2 regions of the Mesorhizobium sp. M0715 genome follow, and region 1 is predicted to be linked to the other one. Evidence: predicted binding sites of a transcription regulator. Region 1 holds the regulator's gene; the other holds the start of a gene.
The links. Region 1 encodes LexA, which represses DNA repair genes until DNA is damaged. Its sites were predicted from a motif close to TGTTCNNNNTGTGTTCNG; they were not measured.

Region 1 (3,356 bases):
ATGGCCGAAGACCCATCTGTGTTTCATGGCGGCACTTTTGTGCGCCCTAGGACTGCTTGCTGCCAAGGTCGAGACGTGGCGTGCGGGCACACAAATGTTGGGCTCGGAAATTTCGACGCAAGTCACCGGCCGCGTCGTCTCGCTCGACCGGATGGAAACCGGCCGTATCCGGCTGACCATCGACGTGACATCGACCGCAAGACCGAAACTGCGCTATGCGCCGGAACGGGTGCGGCTTTCGGCACGCAAGATCCCGGCTGACGTGACCGCCGGCTCCCTCATCACCGGATATGCCAAGCTCTTGCCGCCGACCGGGCCGGTGCGGCCGGACAGCTATGACTTCTCCTTCGACAGCTACTTTGCCGGCATCGGTGGCAGCGGGTTCTTTCTCGGCAATCCAAAGCTTGTCGTCAACGATGACGGCGACATGCCGCTGCCGGCCCGAATTTCCTCTAGCGTGGAAAATGCCCGTGAAGGCATCGCCGACCATATCAGGGCGAGCGTCGGCGGCGCCGAAGGCGAGATCGCCGCGGCGCTGATCGTCGGCGTGCGCGCCGGCATTCCCGATGACATCAATGAGGCGATGCGACGTACCGGCATCTACCACATCATCTCCATTTCGGGACTGCACATGGCTCTGGTCGCAGGCACCATCATGGGTTTGCTGCGCGGCGCCTTCGCCTTGTTTCCCGACTTTTCCGCGCGTCGCCCGGTCAAGAAGTATGCCGCCGCCGCCGCACTGTTCTCGATCGCGGCCTATCTCATCATCTCGGGAGTCGTCGTTGCCGCCGAGCGCAGCTTCATCATGCTGGCGGTGATGCTGATTGCCGTGCTGTTCGATCGAGCAGCACTCACCATGCGCAATCTGGCGATCTCGGCGATCGCCGTCATCGTGGTGTCGCCGCATGAGGTGGTCGGCCCGAGTTTTCAGATGTCGTTCGCCGCGACCGCGGCTCTGGTCGGCGCCTATGCCGGCTGGGCGGATCACCGCGCGGGAAAAGCAAGACCGCCGCCGCCAAAGCGATCCGTGCCCGGTTTCCTGACGCGAAAATTCCTGCTGGCGGCAACCGGCCTTGCCATGACCTCGATCATCGCGGGAAGCGCGACGACGCTGTTTGCCATCTGGCATTTTCAGCGTGTCTCGCCGCTCAGCCTGTTTGCCAATCTCGCGGTAATGCCGATCGTCACCGTCGTCATGTTCCTGGCCGTCGCCAGCGCGCTGTTGATGCCTTTCGGATTGGATTGGCCGGCTCTCTACCTGATGGGTAAGGGCCTGACGATGATGATCGCCATATCAGGCTGGATCTCCGAGCGTTCGCCTGTCGATGGGGTCGGGCTGATTTCGCAGCAGTCGGTCCTGTTGGTGGCAATTGCCCTGGTCATCGCGACAATGGCGACAACTTGGCTGCGGCTCGCTGCTCTGCCATTCGCGCTGGCAGGCTTGCTGACCGTCTCGGATACGCGCACGCCGGATGTGCTAATCTCGGAAGACGCCCGGCTGGTGGCGTTGCCGATCGGTGGCGGCGAGCTTGCCGTCAGCCGGGAACGGCCGAACGAATTCACCGTCGACAACTGGAAACGCGCCCTGACATCAGAAACCATCGTCGTGCCGGAGGTGTTCGACAACAGCGATGGGCAATTCGATGTCGCGGATGCCGTTGATCTGCCGCTGGGATCGCCGTTCTATTGCTCCTCAGGCGTTTGCGTGGCCAGGCACATGTCCGGTGCGATCATTGCCTATGTCGAGGACCGCAAGGACGCCTGGAAAGCCTGCGGCTTCGCCGAGCTGATCGTCATCAATGACGCCACCGCGTATGACGCCTGTCACAATCCGCTGGTTCTCGTCATCACCAAGCGGCAACTGGCTCGCAAAGGCAGTGCCGCGGTCTTCTTCGATCGCCAATCGGCGACCACGCCGGCGACGATCAGCTTCGCGGTGGACAGCCCATATCGGCCCTGGCACACGCAACGCAAATACTCTCGTGAGGCAAGGGGGCTGGCACCCTTCAAGAAACCGGAGAAGCCAGCGGCCAACCCACAGCCGCCTCAGTAGCGGCGGATCAGGCCGACGAGCTTGCCTTGCACCTTGACCCTGTCCGGGCCGAAAATACGGGTTTCATAGGCCGGATTGGCGGCTTCGAGAGCAATCGAAGCGCCCTTGCGGCGGAACCGCTTCAGCGTCGCTTCCTCTTCATCGACCAGCGCCACGATGATCTCGCCGGGGCTCGCCGTGTCGGCATTGCGGATGATGACGGTGTCGCCGTCGAAGATACCGGCCTCGATCATCGAGTCTCCCTTGACCTCCAGCGCATAGTGGGCGCCGCCCATGATCATGTCCGGCGGCACCGAGATCGAATGCGTCTGATGCTGGATGGCATCGATCGGCACACCGGCAGCGATACGGCCCATGACCGGGATCGACACGGCGGAGACCGCATCGTCATCATTGCCGGGCGAGGGCATCCGCGAAGGCGCCGGCTTGATCTGCCGGCCAAGGGCGCCACCCTGACCGAGACTGCCCTGGATGACGCTTGGCGAAAACTTCTTTGCCGCGTTGAGACCGGGCGCGATCGAGTCCGGCAATCGCAGCACTTCCAGCGCGCGTGCCCGGTTGGGCAACCGGCGAATAAAGCCGCGCTCCTCAAGTGCGGTGATCAGCCGATGAATCCCGGATTTGGAGGCAAGGTCAAGCGCCTCCTTCATCTCGTCGAAGGATGGCGGAATGCCGCTCTCCTTCAGGCGTTCATGGATGAACATCAGCAGTTCATGTTGCTTGCGCGTCAGCATGGCGGCCCCCAGGTTACCTGAAACCAGAATCGAAAAACAAACCCAGAACAAACCCTATCTGTTCCAGTTGTGTTCTGCAACCGTTTAAAGTTTAATGAATTTGTTAAGGCTGCTGAAATTATTTGGCGCTTGCCAGCGGGTCGCGATCAACAGGCGCTAGGCACGGCGATGCGCCTGCTCACATTGAAATTATTATGGTTAATGACCTGTGGCTCATCCTCGACCCAAGGCTTGGCATTATTAGTCTATCGACCTCCACAAAGGACGATATCAATCTTCGGGACGTTCGTTTGCCGTGAACGAAACGGAGCCAAAACGCCAACGTCTGTTGGCATTTGTGGCTGGAAATTCAGCCCTCCGTCATCTGCCAAGGCAGTGAGGGCGGCGGCGGTGGATCGCGGGGATCGTTGCGTCAGGTAACGGCTTCCTTGACCGCGAAACGGCGGTCCTTCCATGCGCCCGTGCGCAGAATATCCTCCAGCACCTCAACCGCCAGCCACACATCCTTGTAGCCGACATAGAGCGGCGTGAAGCCGAAACGGATGGTCGATGGCGCACGAAAATCACCG
Region 2 (3,356 bases), on a different contig from region 1:
GCGCATAGCGGCTGACCACCATGCCACAGGCATAGGCCTTCGAGCCGAGTAGCCGCAGGTTCCTAAAACCGCCCTGATCAAAAATCCGGCGGCCCGCACCCAGCACCGCCGGGTTGATGAAAAGCTGGAACTCGTCGACCAGCCCGGCCGCAATCAGCGCCGACGCGAAACCGGCGCCGCCGAACACCGCCATGTCGCCGCCCTCGCCCGCTTTCAGCGCATTGACTTCGCGCGGCAGGTCGCCGCTGACCACACTGGTGCGCTCCCAAGCCGGCTCCGAGGCCGATTGCTTGAGCTTGTTGCTGAGCACCACCTTGCGGGAGTCGACGATGCGCTGCGCAAAGGCGTAGAACGGATCGCGCGGAAACTTCTTCGCCGCATTGCCCCAATGGGTGAGATAGCCCTCCTGCGCCATCTTGCGGCTGAGCAGGATGGTATCGACGCCTGCGAAGACGGCGTTAAAGTCCTGCTTCAGCGCACCGTCCCAGGCGCTCTCGTCACCCCACTCCCAGAGCTGCCAGGAATGGTCCTCATTGGCGCCGACAAAGCCGTCGACCGACATCTGCATCTGCAGGACCAGCTTTTTCACCGTCATTCTCCTCAGGGCCATCGCAAAACAGTTTACATTTGGAACCGTTGACGCAAGGCCAAAACGATGTCAATAGTAAAGTGATTTAAAAATGGAACCATAGATGTCGACGCGCGAAAAGTCCGGCTGCCCGATCAACCTGTCACTCGAACTGATCGGCGACCGCTGGACGCTGCTCATCGTCCGCGACATGGTCTTCGCCGGGAAAAAGCACTTTCGCGAATTCCTGCAATCCGACGAAGGCATCTCCTCGCGCACGCTGGCCGAGCGACTGCAAACGCTTCAGGAGGAGGGCATCCTCACCCGAAGCGACGACCCGACGCATGGCTTGAGAACCGTCTACCGGCTGACCGAAGCAGGCATCGACCTCTTGCCGGTGCTGGCGACGCTCGGCGCCTGGGGCAGCAAGCACCGCAAGGCCGACGATAAGCTGGCCAGGATTGCCGACGAACTGGCGGCAGGCGGCGAAGCGGCGCTGGAAAGGATGAAAGCGGCGCTGCGAGCGGAGCATATTGTCTAGGCGGTTGCGTTCAGGCGGAACCGGCATGGCTGTTGCCGCACAAATCGCCCTTCCCTTGACAATGATCCATCTTTGTTCTTTATTTGTTCCAATCTATCAGCAACTGCGGATGTGCGGTCGGGATGGAAACGACAGCCACCATCCTGCATGCCGATCTCGACGCTTTCTACGCCTCGGTCGAGCAGTTGCTCGATCCGTCGCTGCGCGGCAAGCCGATCGCGGTGGGCGGCGGTGTCGTGCTCGCCGCTTCCTACGAGGCCCGCGCCTTCGGCGTGCGCGGCGGCATGCCCGGGCGCAAGGCGCGCGAACTCTGCCCGCATCTGATCTTCGTCGGTGGCAATTTCAGCCATTACCAGCGGCTAGGCGACGCGGCGATCAAGGTGCTCGACGATTTTACGCCATTGGTCGAGCGCATCTCCATCGACGAGGCCTTTGCCGACGTTGCCGGCTGCACGCATCTGTTCGGCTCCCCACAGGAGATCGCCACGACGATCCGCAGCCGGGTACGCGCCGAACTCGGCCTGCCGATCTCGATCGGCGTCGCCCGCACCAAGCATCTGGCCAAGATCGCCTCGCAGGTGGCAAAACCCGATGGGCTGGTGGTCGTCGAACCCGGCAGCGAGCTCGCTTTCCTGCACGACCTGCCGGTCGGGCTGATGTGGGGCGTCGGCTCGGCGACCAAAGCGCGGCTGGCGGAAATCGGCGTCGAGACCATCGGCCAGCTGGCCAGGACGCGCAGCGGCGCGCTGACGCGGCTGCTCGGCCCCGCCGCCGGCGAAAAGCTCGCCGCGCTGTCATGGAACCGCGACCCGCGAAAACTGGAGACGAAGCGCCGGGCGCATTCGGCCGGCGCGCAATCGGCGCTTGGCCGCAAGCCCGCCGTAGCTGACGTCATCGTGCCAACCCTGCTGCATCTGGCCGACCGCGTCGCCAGCCGGCTGCGCGCCAAGGCGCGGCCCGGCCGCACGGTGACGGTGCGCGTGCGCTTTGCCGATCTCAGCGCCGTCACCCGCTCGATCACGCTTGACCAGCCGATCTCGGCGACCGCGATGCTGGCCGAGATCGCCGGCGATCTGGTGCGCGGCGTGCTTGCCGACAACCCCCACGAGAGAACGATCTCGCTGCTGGCGATCTCGGTCTCGCATCTCGAGGAAAGCTTCGAATTACAGCTCGAACTGCCGCTCGATCTCGCCGACGAGAAGCAGAGGCCCGGCACCCGAAAAGGCCTGGCACGCTTTGACGCCGACCGCGCCATCGACAATATCCGCGAACGCTTCGGCAAACAGGCGGTCGGCTATGGCACGGTGGCGCTGGAGGCGGCGCGCTCGGTGCCGGATGAATTCAGGGAACTGGCGGAGAAGGAGCTGTGAAGCCAAGGCAAAGGCTATGGGCCGGTACGCGAGTAACGATGGACCCGAACGCCAGTGGAGCTTGCCCCGTGTCGTCGGCTTGCCCCGTGCCAGGGCTCGCAGGCTATGCCGTCATGGTCGGCATCGTGAGTCGGCCAATAGCCAGGTTCGCCCCTGCGGGCGGCCGTGCAGTTCGGGAACGCGGCAAGGTGCCTCAGCACCGAGAGAGGCGTATCAAACCGAATGCCGACGAAGCCATAGACGATATAGCCCGACAACAGAATGAACGGCGCGAACAAAGCCACCCATCTCAGCCTGCCAAGGCGGCGGTGATAGCGTGAAGGCCATCGCAAGAATGGCAGGAGCATCCCCGCCAACTCCCCCGTTGAAGTGCCCGAACCAGACTAGCGTCACCCAGGTAGGGTGGCAACAACGCCTATCTCCGAACGGTTCTCGCGTTCAGAGCGCGGCTATTTGAGTCGGATATCGACACTTTCAGTTCTACGCTTCGCCATCCCAATACCGCCTAACCCCGGCCATATCGAAAATGCCGTCGCGCCGGCGCAAGGCGTCGACCGCCATCTTGTTGGAATCGGGATAGACGCAGACCTCGTTGGGGTTTTTCTCGCCGATCATCAGATAGCGGCACGGTCCCGTACCGCTGTTGAGGAAGGAATGTCCAACCGCCAGGCCGGCCGGAAAGCAGACATAGTCGCCGGCTTTCATCTCGTGGCGCGCCTCGCCAAGCAGCAGCGTCACCTGCCCTTCCAGGATCAGCGCATGCTCTTCTTCCAGCATATGGTAGTGCCTGGGCGCCAGGCGCATGCCGGGGGCCGGCGCCTCGATCAGCACGCCGACATGGTAGTCGGGCCGTCCCAAGGCGGCACAGGTGAGGTGT

Region 2: dinB (DNA polymerase IV) is a predicted target of LexA. The motif match lies at 1,183-1,200, and genes of this name have one in related genera.

Annotation. Positions count from the first base shown of each region.
Region 1 covers NZ_JAMYPL010000008.1:165,879-169,234, forward strand. Annotated here, with positions in the region: gene NKI21_RS12770 (ComEC/Rec2 family competence protein) at 1-2,053, shown strand, start outside; gene lexA (transcriptional repressor LexA) at 2,047-2,787, opposite strand; gene kynU (kynureninase) at 3,200-3,356, opposite strand, start outside.
Region 2 covers NZ_JAMYPL010000037.1:9,128-12,483, forward strand. Annotated here, with positions in the region: gene NKI21_RS29655 (dihydrofolate reductase family protein) at 1-589, opposite strand, end outside; gene NKI21_RS29660 (winged helix-turn-helix transcriptional regulator) at 693-1,109, shown strand; gene dinB (DNA polymerase IV) at 1,232-2,479, shown strand; gene NKI21_RS29670 (excalibur calcium-binding domain-containing protein) at 2,494-2,826, opposite strand; gene NKI21_RS29675 (cupin domain-containing protein) at 2,960-3,356, opposite strand, start outside.